DNA from 2 places in the Lysobacter sp. GCM10012299 genome. Region 2 is predicted to be linked to the other one. Evidence: riboswitches for the same ligand, from Rfam matches in the RefSeq annotation. Region 2 holds a riboswitch; the other holds the start of a gene.

Region 1 (5,768 bases), 210 kb from region 2:
CGCGTCACTTCCTCGATGCGCTGGCCGGCGAAGGACCGGCGCACGTCGTCGGCGGTGCGGCCCTGGTAGGTCGTGGTCACGTCGAGCGTCACCTCGCGGCCGTCGGCGGCGGGAACGAAATGCTCGTTGACGGTCACCTGCACGTCGGCATTCTTCGGTTCGGCGATCACTTCCGGCGCGGTGACGCCGGCGGCGACGGCAAGCGCCACGCCATACAGGCTCTGGTCGCTGTCGCGCGGATCGCCGCCCTGGGCGGTCAGCGTCGGATCGACCCACATCACGTTGTCGCCGACCTGCGCGCGCACGATCACGTGGTTGAACACCGACGCGGCGGCCGGGAAGTTGGCGATGCCGCGCCCGCGCGTGGTCGACACCAGCGCCGGTGCGGCGCGGATGCCCATGCGCTCGAGCACCGTCACCAGCAGGTAGGCCTTGTCCTTGCAGTCGCCGTAACGGCGCGTCCAGGTGTCGGCAGGCGGCGTCGGACGGTGCGAGTTCTCGCCCATCTCGACGCCGAAGTAGCGCACCTGCTCCTGCACGGTGCGCAGTGCCGCCTTCACCTGCGCATACGGATCGCCGAGCTTGCGCCACTGGCCGATCTTCGCTTCCAGGTCGGCCGGCAAGGCGCCTGCCTTGGGATACAGCGGCAGCGCCCAGTTCACCACGTCGCCCCAGCTGCGCTTGCGCGCCACCCAGGCGACCGGGAACGGCTGGTACCAGATCGGATAGTTGTCTTCGTCGACGTGGGCCGGGACGCCGTGGCCGACAAACAATGCTTCGGTGCGCCCATCGACCTGGGCGATCCGCGGCGCCGGCGCATCGTTCTCGCGGTACACGTTGAGCTCGCTGCCGCCGTCGTAGACCGCGCGCAGGCGCGCGTCGAGCACCGGGCTGCGCCAGCCGAACGTCAGCGCGTCGACCGTGTTGCCGGCGAGCACCGGGTTGCTGCCGGTGATGGTGTAGTTGATGCGCACGACGTCATCGACACGGACGTCGTCGAGGACGATCAGCGCGGTGACCTCACCGTCGGCCAGGTCCTGCTCGAACTCGCTCTCGCGCCGCGCCAGCGAGATGCGCTCCGGCGCCAGCCGCGTCTGCCATTTGCCGGCGCGACGCAACTCGACGCGATGGATCGTCAGTTGCTGGTAACCGGGGTTGAACTCGATCTGGAAGCGGCCGGCGTCGCCCAGCAACGAGGCGGCCTTGGCCTCGTAGACATAATCGACGTAGAAGTCGTCGTGGCCCTGGCGATGGTCGACCTGCACGTCGTACAGCCAGAAGCGCCACGGTGCGCCACTGGCCCCGGGCGCATTGGCGTCCCACCGCGCAGGCACCTCGTGGCGCTGCACGAACGCCGGCACGTCGGCGACCTTGAAGCGGTATTCACCGCGCTGGTATTCGACCTCGCCCGCGCACACCGAACCGGCCAGCAGCCATGCCAGCAACCCCCATGCAATACGCATCCACCGCCCCCTGTGTTCCCTGCATCGAATACTAATGGAACAGGGGGGCGGCAGAAGGGGGAATCAGCCCCGCGTCTTCAGGGCGGTGACGGCCGGCAGCTCCTTGCCCTCGAGGAACTCGAGGAAGGCGCCGCCACCGGTGGAGATGTAGGACACGTCCTGCTCGATGCCGTACTTGTCGACCGCGGCCAAGGTGTCGCCGCCGCCGGCGATCGAGAACGCCTTGCTGGAAGCGATCGCACGGGCCAGGGTTTCGGTGCCCTTGCCGAATGCATCGAACTCGAACACGCCGACCGGGCCGTTCCAGACCACGGTGCCGGCGGCCTTGATCAGCTCGGCGTAGCGCGCGGCGGTGTCCGGACCGATGTCGAGGATCATGTCGTCGGCGCCGACGGCATCGACGGCCTTGACCGTGGCCGGGGCATCGGCGGCGAAAGCGGGGGCGACGACGACGTCGGTCGGCACCGGGATGTCGGCGCCGCGCGCCTTTGCGTCGGCCATGATCTTCTTCGCGGTGTCGATCAGGTCGTTCTCGACCAGCGACTTGCCGACGCCGTGGCCCATCGCGGCGATGAAGGTGTTGGCGATGCCGCCACCGACGATCAGCTGGTCGACCTTGCTCACCAGCGACGACAGCAGTTCGAGCTTGGTCGAGACCTTGGAGCCGGCGACGATCGCCAGCAGCGGACGCGCCGGGTTGTCGAGCGCCTTCGCCAGCGCGTCGAGCTCAGCCATCAGCAGCGGGCCGCCGGCGGCGACCTTGGCGAAACGGATCGCGCCGTGGGTCGACGCCTGCGCGCGATGTGCAGTGCCGAAGGCGTCCATGACGTAGACGTCGCACAGCGCCGCGTACTTCTTCGACAGCGCCTCGTCGTCCTTGCCCTCGCCGACGTTCATGCGGCAGTTCTCGAGCAGCACCAGCTGGCCCGGCGCGACGTCGACGCCGTCGACCCAGTCCTTCACCAGCGGCACGTCGATGCCGAGCAGCTCCGACAAGCGCTTCGCGACCGGCGCCAGCGAATCGGCCTCGCTCCACACACCTTCCTTCGGCCGGCCCAGGTGCGAGGTGACCATGACCGCCGCGCCTTTCTCCAGCGCCAGCTTCATCGTCGGCACGGCCGCGGTGATGCGCTGCTCGGAGGTGATGCGACCGCCGTCGATGGGCACGTTGAGATCTTCGCGGATCAGCACGCGCTTGCCGGCGAGGTCGAGGTCGGACATGCGGAGGATGGACATGGGCAGTGGCCTTTTAAGCCCTCCCCTTCAAGGGGAGGGTTGGGAGGGGATGGGTTCAAGCGAGACGCGCATTCTCCCTTCGATACCCCCGCACGGCAAATCCGCACCACCACTCACTCACAAGTTATCCACAACATTTAGCGTTGACGGATCACCCAACCCCCACTATGTTGTGGCCGTCGGTGCCGACCTCGCGGTCGGCTTAAAAGGGAAGTCCGGTGCGGCCACGCTCACGAGCGAGCGGCCAACTCCGGCGCTGCCCCGCAGCGGTAGTGGAAACGAACGCCGTCATGGCACTGGGCATGGGCCTGGGAAGCGACGGTCAGTAGGTGAGGAACCAGCGGCACACGCCCGGTCCTCGCGTCCAGAGCCCGAAGACCTGCCGACAACCGCGCGTTGCACACCGCGCGGTGACCGGCCAGCGAGTCTTCGGAGGGAAGACGGTCGGTGTCGCAGGATGGCGTCCGTTGCTTTCGATGCATTGTTCGAAGCACGTGACCGCCACCACAGGCCCGTCTCGGCCTGCGCGACGCCGCAACCGCACGCTTCGGAACCGCGCCAGGTCGCCCTTCGAGGGAAGGTCGACCAGCCGTGCGCCCACGCACCGGAGCCATTGCCATGACCACCACCACCGACGCGCCTGCCGCGAGCAAGCCTGCCGTCAGTCCCCCTGCAGCCGCCACTGCACAGACCGGCTCTGGGCAGACAGAGTCCGCCGGCTTCACCCTGACCCCGCCGGCCGCCAACCTCACCATGACGGTGACCAAGCGCAGCGGCCGCCGCGACCCGGTCGACCTCAACAAGATCGTGCGCGCGGTGACGCGCAACTGCGAAGGCCTGTTCGCCGTCGACCCGATGCGCGTGGCCACCCGCACCATCTCCGGCCTGTACGACGGCGCGACCACGCGCGAGCTCGACGAACTGTCGATCCGCACCGCCGCCCTGCTGACCGCCGAGGAACCCGAATACGGCCGCCTCGCCGCGCGCCTGCTCGCCGGCGTGATCGAGAAGGAAGTCGCCGGCATCGAGATCCACGCGTTCTCGCAGTCGGTGCAGCGCGGCTTCGACCTGGGCCTGATCAACGAGCGCCTGCTGACCTTCGTCCAGGCCAACGCGCGCAAGCTCAACGATGCGATCGACCCGACGCTGAACCAGCGCTTCGACTACTTCGGCCTGCGCACGCTTTACGACCGCTACCTGCTGCGCCACCCGACCGCGCGCACGGTGATCGAGACGCCGCAGCAGTTCTTCCTGCGCATCGCCTGCGCATTGAGCGAGGACGTCAGCGACGCGCTGGCGCTGTACCGGCGCATGGCGCAGCTGGATTACATCCCCAGCTCGCCGACGCTGTTCAACTCCGGCACCACGCACGAGCAGCTGTCGAGCTGCTTCCTGCTCGACTCGCCTGAAGATTCGCTGGAAAGCATCTACAAGCGCTACATGGACGTGGCCAAGCTGAGCAAGTTCAGCGGCGGCATCGGCCTGAGTTACACCCGCATCCGCTCGCGCGGTTCGCTGATCCGTTCGACCAACGGCCTGAGCAACGGCATCGTGCCATGGCTGAAGACGCTCGATGCCTCGGTCGCCGCGGTGAACCAGGGTGGCAAGCGCAAGGGCGCGGCCTGCGTGTACCTGGAGCCGTGGCACGCCGACGTCGAGGAGTTCCTCGAACTGCGCGACAACACCGGCGACGAGGCGCGCCGCACGCACAACCTAAACCTGGCCAACTGGATCCCCGACGAGTTCATGCGCCGGGTCGAGGCTGACGGCGACTGGTCGCTGTTCGACCCGGCCAAGGTGCCGCAGCTGACCGATCTGTGGGGCGAAGCCTTCGATCGCGCCTACCACGCCGCCGAGGTGGCCGGCCTGGCGTCGCGTACCGTCAAGGCACGCGAGCTGTACAGCCGCATGGTGCGCACGCTGGCACAGACCGGCAACGGCTGGATGAACTTCAAGGACAAGTCCAACCGCGCCTGCAACCAGACCCTGCGCGAAGGCAACGTGGTGCACCTGTCGAACCTGTGCACCGAGATCCTGGAAGTCACCTCGCAGGACGAGACGGCGGTATGCAACCTGGGGTCGATCAACCTGTCGCACCACGTCGAGCTCTTCGCCGAGGGCCCGGTGCACGGCGAAGACGGACGCTTCGATTTCGAGAAGCTTGCCGAGACCGTGCGCCTGGCCGTGCGCCAGCTCGATCGCGTGATCGACCTCAACTTCTATCCGATCGAGACCGCGCGCCGCGCCAACCTCAAGTGGCGCCCGGTCGGCCTGGGCGTGATGGGCCTGCAGGACGTGTTCTTCAAGCTGCGCATGCCGTTCGACTCCGACCAGGCGCGTGCGCTGTCGAAGCAGATCGCCGAGGCGGTGTACTTCCATGCGCTGACTGCGTCGAACGAGCTGGCGATGGAACGCGGCCGCCATCCGTCGTTCGCCGACACGCGTGCCTCGCAGGGCGAGCTGCAGTTCGAAGCCTGGGGCGTGGCGCCGTCCGATGCCCACGGCTGGGACAGCCTGCGTGCGCGCATCGCCGAGCACGGCCTGCGCAACTCGCTGCTGATCGCGATCGCACCGACGGCCACCATCGCCTCGATCGCCGGCTGCTACGAGTGCATCGAGCCGCAGGTGTCGAACCTGTTCAAGCGCGAGACGCTGTCGGGTGACTTCCTCGTCGTCAACCGCTACCTCGCCGAGGAACTCAAGACGCTGGGCCTGTGGACGCCGGAACTGCGCGACCGCATCAAGATGGCCGAAGGTTCGATCCAGGGCATCACCCAGATTCCCGAGTCGCTGCGCGCGGTCTACCGCACCGCATGGGAACTGCCGATGCGCTCGCTGATCGACATGGCCGCCGACCGCGGCGCCTTCATCGACCAGAGCCAGTCGCTGAACCTGTTCATCGAGAGCCCGAACATCGGCCAGCTGTCGTCGATGTACATGTACGCGTGGAAGAAGGGTCTCAAGACCACCTACTACCTGCGCTCGCGCCCGGCGACGAAGATCGCCAAGGCCACCGTCAGCGGTGTCGCCGAAGCGTCCAAGCCCGAGTACACGGCGGTTGAGGCAGTC
Region 2 (5,768 bases):
TGCCGAAGAAGCACTGATTGGACCTCAAGAGTGGGTATCCGTATTGGGCCGTCAGCAACGGCCTGATGCATGCCTTTCCGCGGCTGGAGGCGGACACCACCTGTGACGTGGCGATCATCGGCGGCGGCGTGACCGCCGCCCTGATCGCCGATGCGCTGGTCGAGGACGGTCATGAGGTCGTCGTGCTCGAGCAGCGCGACATCGGCTGGGGCAGCACCGCGGCCAGCACGGCGCTGCTGCAGTACGAAAGCGACGTGACGCTGGGCGACCTGGTCAGGCAGTACGGAATGGCGGAAGCACTGAAGTCCTACCGCGCCAGCGCCGAAACGATCGGGCAGCTCGAGATGCTGGCGCGGCGCCTGCGCGATGTCGGCTTCGAGCGCGTGCAAAGCGTGTACTACGCCAGCCGCCCCTGGCATCGCCGCAAGCTCCGCGGCGAGTTCGCCCTGCGCGCCGAGCATGGGTTCGATGTCGAATGGCTGGAGCCGGATGAACTCCTGGAGCGCTTCGGGTTCCGCGCGCCGGCGGCGATCGTGAGTACGCCGGCGGCCAGCATCGACCCGTACCGGTTGACCTACCGGCTGTTCCGGGCGCTGCAGGGGCAGGGCGCGAAGGTGTTCGACCGCACCTGTGTCGAGCGCATCGAGCCGTCCGCGCGCAAGGTGGAGCTGGTCACGAGCGATGGTCTTCGCGTTCGCGCATCGCACGTGGTCGTCGCTGCGGGCTACGCGTCGCAGCAGTGGCTCGCCAAGCGCCATGCGAGCAACCGCAGCAGCTATGCGTTCATCACCGATCCCATCGATCCGGATCTGGTGGCGCCGTTGCGGCGCACGGTCATGTGGGAAACCGCCAGGCCCTATCTCTACCTGCGCACGACGCCCGATTGCCGCGTGATCGTGGGCGGGGAGGATGATGCGGTGGACATCCCCGCGCGACGCGATGGTCGCGTCGGCAAGAAAACGCGCAAGCTGATGGAGAAGCTGTCGGGTCTGTTCCCGCACCTGCAACCGCTGATCCCTGCATTCTCCTGGGCGGGCACCTTCGCCGAGACGAAGGACGGTCTGCCGTTCATGGGCCCGAGCGCGCAATGGGGCCCGCGCGTGCTGTTCGCCATGGCGTATGGCGGCAACGGCATTACCTATTCGATGGTCGGGCGAGACCTGATCTGCGCGGCCATCAAGCGGCGGCGTCACCCGTTGGCGCAGCTGTATTCGTTCGATCGGTTGGGCTGACGACGCGCAAAAAAAAGGCCCGGCATTGCCGGGCCTTTTTTTGGAACAGAACCGATACCTCAGTTCACCGGCGCATAGCGCAGCGTCAGGAACCACTCGCGGCCCGGCTGGTTGTAGAACGCCACCGTCTCGTAATCACGGTCGAACACGTTCGCCACACGCGCCTGCAGCGTCAGGTCCTGGGTGATGGCGTATTCGGCGCGCAGGTCGAGCGTGCCGTAGCCACCGAGGCGGCGCGTGTTGGCGACGTCGTCATAGCGCGAACCTTCGCCGACCGCAGTCAGGCCGACGCGGAACGCACCGAAGGCGCGGTCGACGTCGAGGCGCGCACTGTTCTTCGCACGACGGGCCAGATCGTTGCCCTCGTAGAAACCACGGCGGTTCTCGGTGTCGAGGTAGCTGATCGCGCCGTTGATGGTCCAGTCGGCGATCGTGGTGTCGGCCGACAGTTCGGCACCCTGCATGCGCGCCTTTTCGACGTTGTTGGGCAGGTTGATCGCGGCGTCGAACGCGATCAGGTTGTCGACGTCGGTGCTGAAGGTGTCGAGGTGGACGTTGAAGCCGTCACCCAGGAAGGCCAGGCCCAGCTCCCAGGTCTCGGAGTCTTCCGGACGCAGGTTCGGGTTGCCGAAGAACGGGTAGTACAGCTCGTTGAAGGTCGGCGCCTTGAACGCGCTGCCGTAGCCGGCGGTGACGCGCCAGTTGTCGGCGAACACCAGGCCCCACGCGGCACCGCCGGTGGTGTGGCCACCGAACTGCTCGTTGTCGTCGCGGCGCACGCTGGCCTCGAGCGACTGCGCGCCGAACTTGCCCTGGTACTGCACGAACGCGGCCTTGTTGTCGCGCTCGTCCTGATCGTACTGCGTGCTGCTCTCGACGCTGTCGTTGAGCCAGTCCAGGCCGACGCTGACCAGCTGGTTGGCGGCAACACCGAAGTCGCCCTGCAGCGTCGCGCTGTCGCGGTCGGTGCTGAAGAAGTCGGGGAGTTTGACGCCGCCGAGGTAGCTGTCGGACGAGTCGACGTTGCGGCCCGCGGTCAGGTGCACGTCGACGCGGTCGGACGGGTGCCAGCGCAGCTTGCCGCCGATGACCTGCTGGACCGTCCTGGAGCCGTCGGTGAAGTCGCCGTCGAACTCGTTGTCGCCTTCGTTGCGCAGGGCGTGACCCTCGATGCTCCACTGCTCGGTCAGGTTGATGCCACCGCGCAGCGACAATGCATCCTTCTCGTAGCCGTCGCGGTCGGGCTGCGAGTCCATGGCGATGAAGCAGCCGGCGCCGTCGAACGTGGCCGGGTCGAAGAAGCCGTTGCAGGCGTTGATGCCGCTGGTGCGCGTGTGCTGGTAGTCGGCACCGAACCAGCCGCGGTCGTTGCTGCCGCCGAAGCCGACGCCGTAACCCAGCGTGTCGTTGCTGCCGCCGTCGAAGCGCACGCGCGGGGCGAAGGCCTGCTTGTCGCGACGGGTGAACACCTGGATCACGCCGCCGATGGCGTCGGCGCCGTACAGGCTCGAACGCGGGCCGCGGACGATCTCGACGCGGTCGATCATTTCGATCGGCAGGTCCTGGAACGCGGTCAGGCCCGAGGTTGCCGAGCCGACGCGGATGCCGTCGACCAGCACCAGCACGTGGTCGGATTCGGCACCGCGCAGGAACAGCGTGGTCAGCTTGCCGCTGCCGCCCTGGTTGGACATCGAGATGCCGGCGCGGCCGCGCAGCAGGTCCGGCAGCGAGCGCGCCTGGCTGTGGCGGATCTGTTCGGCGTCGATGACTTCGACCGGTGCCAGCGCGTCGTTGACGCTGATGGCGGTGCGGTTGGCGGTGACGATGACCTGGTCGAGGTTGGTCGCGTCCTGCGCATGGGCAAGCGCGGGTGCGGCCAGCAGGCACGCGCCGGCAAGGGACAGATTACGCAATTGCATCGAGGAATCTCCAACGCACGGCTCGGGCCGTGACGGGCAACTGGGACAGTCGCGAGGAGAGAGAACGAGGCTGCGGTGTGGGCGCACGGCGCCAACGTCGCCGCCGCGATGCCCTCCGCATCGCAACCAGGGGTGGGCACCGCCAATGAAGGCGCGTGACCCTGCTTCCAGGCCGGTCTCCGGACTCGCGAGTGGAGGACCGGCTTTGCAAGCCGTGCTCTCTCCGGCGCCGCGCCTTCCCGTGACATGCACAGTGGCGGATGCAGCGCTTGTACTCGCTTACCGTTGCGGGGGCAGTGCCGGAATGGTCCCTGCTGGGACGTCACCGGCTTCCCGTTTCAACCCGCCGGCAGGACGCCGCCGGGTCACCTCGAAGCGGGGCGCAGTCTACGCGATCTGCTGGGGCGGTGCTCAACCCTTGTCCCTTCATCCCCGTCCCACGGTCATCCCTGCCTCACCGTCATCCCCGCGAAGGCGGGGATCCATGGACGTAGCTTCCGCGTCCGCAGAGCCAGATGGGTCCCGGCTTTCGCCGGGACGACGGAAAACATGAGGGCCTGGGTCCCGGCGTTCGCCGGGACGACGCGATTAGTCCCTGTCTGCCGGCTCGTCCAGCAGCGACGGCATCGCCATCGTTTCCTCGGCGACCTGGGTCGTCGTCACCGGGCCGGCCGGCGGGCGGTAGCGCGGTGGCGGCAGCAGGGCGATGGCCGCTTCGGTCGCGGCAACCAGTTCGCCGCGGCGTTCGTCGGGAATCTCCTGCCAATGGCAGTCCTGCAGCGCGCCTTCGATGGCGTACAGCAGGTTGAGCGTCGGCTTGAAGCCGGCGCGCTTGACCCGCATGAACGCCTCGACCGTGCCGACCGCGGCCAGGTCCTCGCGCGAGCGCAGCCCCACCTGGCGCAACCATGCCGCCGACTTGGGACCGATGTTGCGCAGCTTGTCGCCGCCTTTTTCCCCGCTCTTGCCGATACTCATGCCAGCGACTCCACGAAGGCCTGGGCAATCGCTTCCAGGCCGCGCTGGTCGTCGGCATCGAAGCGGTCGAAGTGCGGGCTGTCCAGATCGAACACGCCGATCAGCTGGCCATCCCCCCCCACAAGTGGCACGACCAGTTCAGAGTTAGACGCAGAATCGCAGGCAATGTGGCCAGGGAAGGCGTGGACATCGGCGATCCGCTGGGTCTGGCGGGTGGTCGCGGCAGCCCCGCAGACCCCCTTGTCGAGCGGAATGCGGATGCAGGCCGGCAGCCCCTGGAACGGGCCGACCACCAGTTCGGTGCCATCGAACAGGTAGAAGCCGACCCAGTTCAGGCCGGGCAGGGAGTGGTACACCAGCGCCGACAGGTTGGCTGCGTTGGCCACACGGTCGCGTTCGCCGTGCACCAGCGCCCGCGCCTGCTCGAGCAACTGTGCGTACTGTTCGGGCTTGGTGCCGCTTAGACTTTCGCTGGTGAACATATCCGCCTCTTTCCCGCAGTCTACCAGCGAGCGACCGGGGAGCCGGTCATGAACAGGCCCCAGACTCGTACCGGCTGGTTCGTCACCGGCACCGACACCGGCATCGGCAAATCACTGGCCAGTGCGACGCTGCTGCACGCGTTGCGCGCACGCGGCCTGCGTGCGGTCGGCATGAAGCCGCTCGCCAGCGGTTGCGAGGTCACCGCGGACGGCCTGCGCAACGAAGACGCGCTGCTGCTGCAGGGCGCCAGCGAGCCGCGCCCGGCTTATGACGACGTCAATCCGTACGCACTGCTGCAGCCGCTGGCGCCGGAACTTGCCGCCGCCGATGCCGGCGTGACCGTGCAACTGCAGCCGATCCTGGATGCGCACGCACGCCTGTCGGCGATGGCCGATGCCGTGGTGGTGGAAGGCGTGGGTGGCTGGGCGGCACCGCTGTCTGCCGAACTCGACCAGGCCGACCTCGTGCGCGCGCTCGATCTGCCGGTGGTGATGGTCGTCGGCCTGCGCCTGGGCTGCATCAACCACGCGCGCCTGACTGCGCGCGCGATCGCCGCGGATGGATTGCGACTGGCTGGCTGGATCGCCAACGACATCGATCCGATGATGGCGCGCGCCGACGACAACTTCACACTGCTTCGTCACCGCTTGCCGATACCTTGCTGGGGACGCCTGCCGTTCCGCGATCGGCCCGATCCTGCGGCACTGGCGCACCTGCTTGCACCTGCCAGCGACTGAAGCGCCCTGCATCGGGCTTTCTTGTGCCTGATCCGGCGTGATCGCCCCCGCGTGACTTCTGGGAGGTGGGCGGAAAACTCAGAATGCTAGACTGGGCGGTATAGGAATTAAACCAATCTGAGCATCATCGCTCGCATATGACGGAATCGGAGTCCTCCCCCATGGTCAAGAACCCGCGCTCGGTGGCAATGGTCGCCGCGTTGGCCCTCGCACTCTCCGCCTGCGGCGGCAAGGATCAGGCACAGGGGGGCGGCATGCCTCCTCCGGAAGTCGGCGTCGTCAAGTTGCAGCCGGGCAACGTGCCGCTGCAGAAGGATCTGGTCGGTCGCCTGGCCGCGTTCCGCAGCGCCGACGTGCGTGCCCGCGTGCCGGGCGTGCTCAAGCAGCGCCTGTATGCCGAAGGCACCGACGTGAAGGCC

The links. Region 2 has a riboswitch for cobalamin ahead of btuB (TonB-dependent vitamin B12 receptor). Riboswitches for the same ligand answer to the same signal wherever they lie in the genome.
Region 1: it holds a riboswitch for cobalamin, as region 2 does, so the genes downstream of both, ACFOPO_RS07565 (ribonucleoside-diphosphate reductase subunit alpha) here and btuB (TonB-dependent vitamin B12 receptor) in region 2, are expected to answer to the same signal.

The regions. Positions count from the first base shown of each region.
Region 1 is NZ_JBHRZC010000002.1:730,783-736,550, reverse strand. Features, by position in the region: gene ACFOPO_RS07575 (DUF3857 domain-containing transglutaminase family protein) at 1-1,463, opposite strand, end outside; gene ACFOPO_RS07570 (phosphoglycerate kinase) at 1,527-2,699, opposite strand; cobalamin riboswitch at 2,863-3,101, shown strand; gene ACFOPO_RS07565 (ribonucleoside-diphosphate reductase subunit alpha) at 3,453-5,768, shown strand, end outside.
Region 2 is NZ_JBHRZC010000002.1:524,028-529,795, forward strand. Features, by position in the region: gene ACFOPO_RS06660 (ferritin-like domain-containing protein) at 1-17, shown strand, start outside; gene ACFOPO_RS06665 (NAD(P)/FAD-dependent oxidoreductase) at 18-1,232, shown strand; gene btuB (TonB-dependent vitamin B12 receptor) at 1,292-3,151, opposite strand; cobalamin riboswitch at 3,304-3,539, opposite strand; gene ACFOPO_RS06675 (TfoX/Sxy family protein) at 3,740-4,129, opposite strand; gene ACFOPO_RS06680 (GAF domain-containing protein) at 4,126-4,611, opposite strand; gene bioD (dethiobiotin synthase) at 4,660-5,349, shown strand; gene ACFOPO_RS06690 (efflux RND transporter periplasmic adaptor subunit) at 5,511-5,768, shown strand, end outside.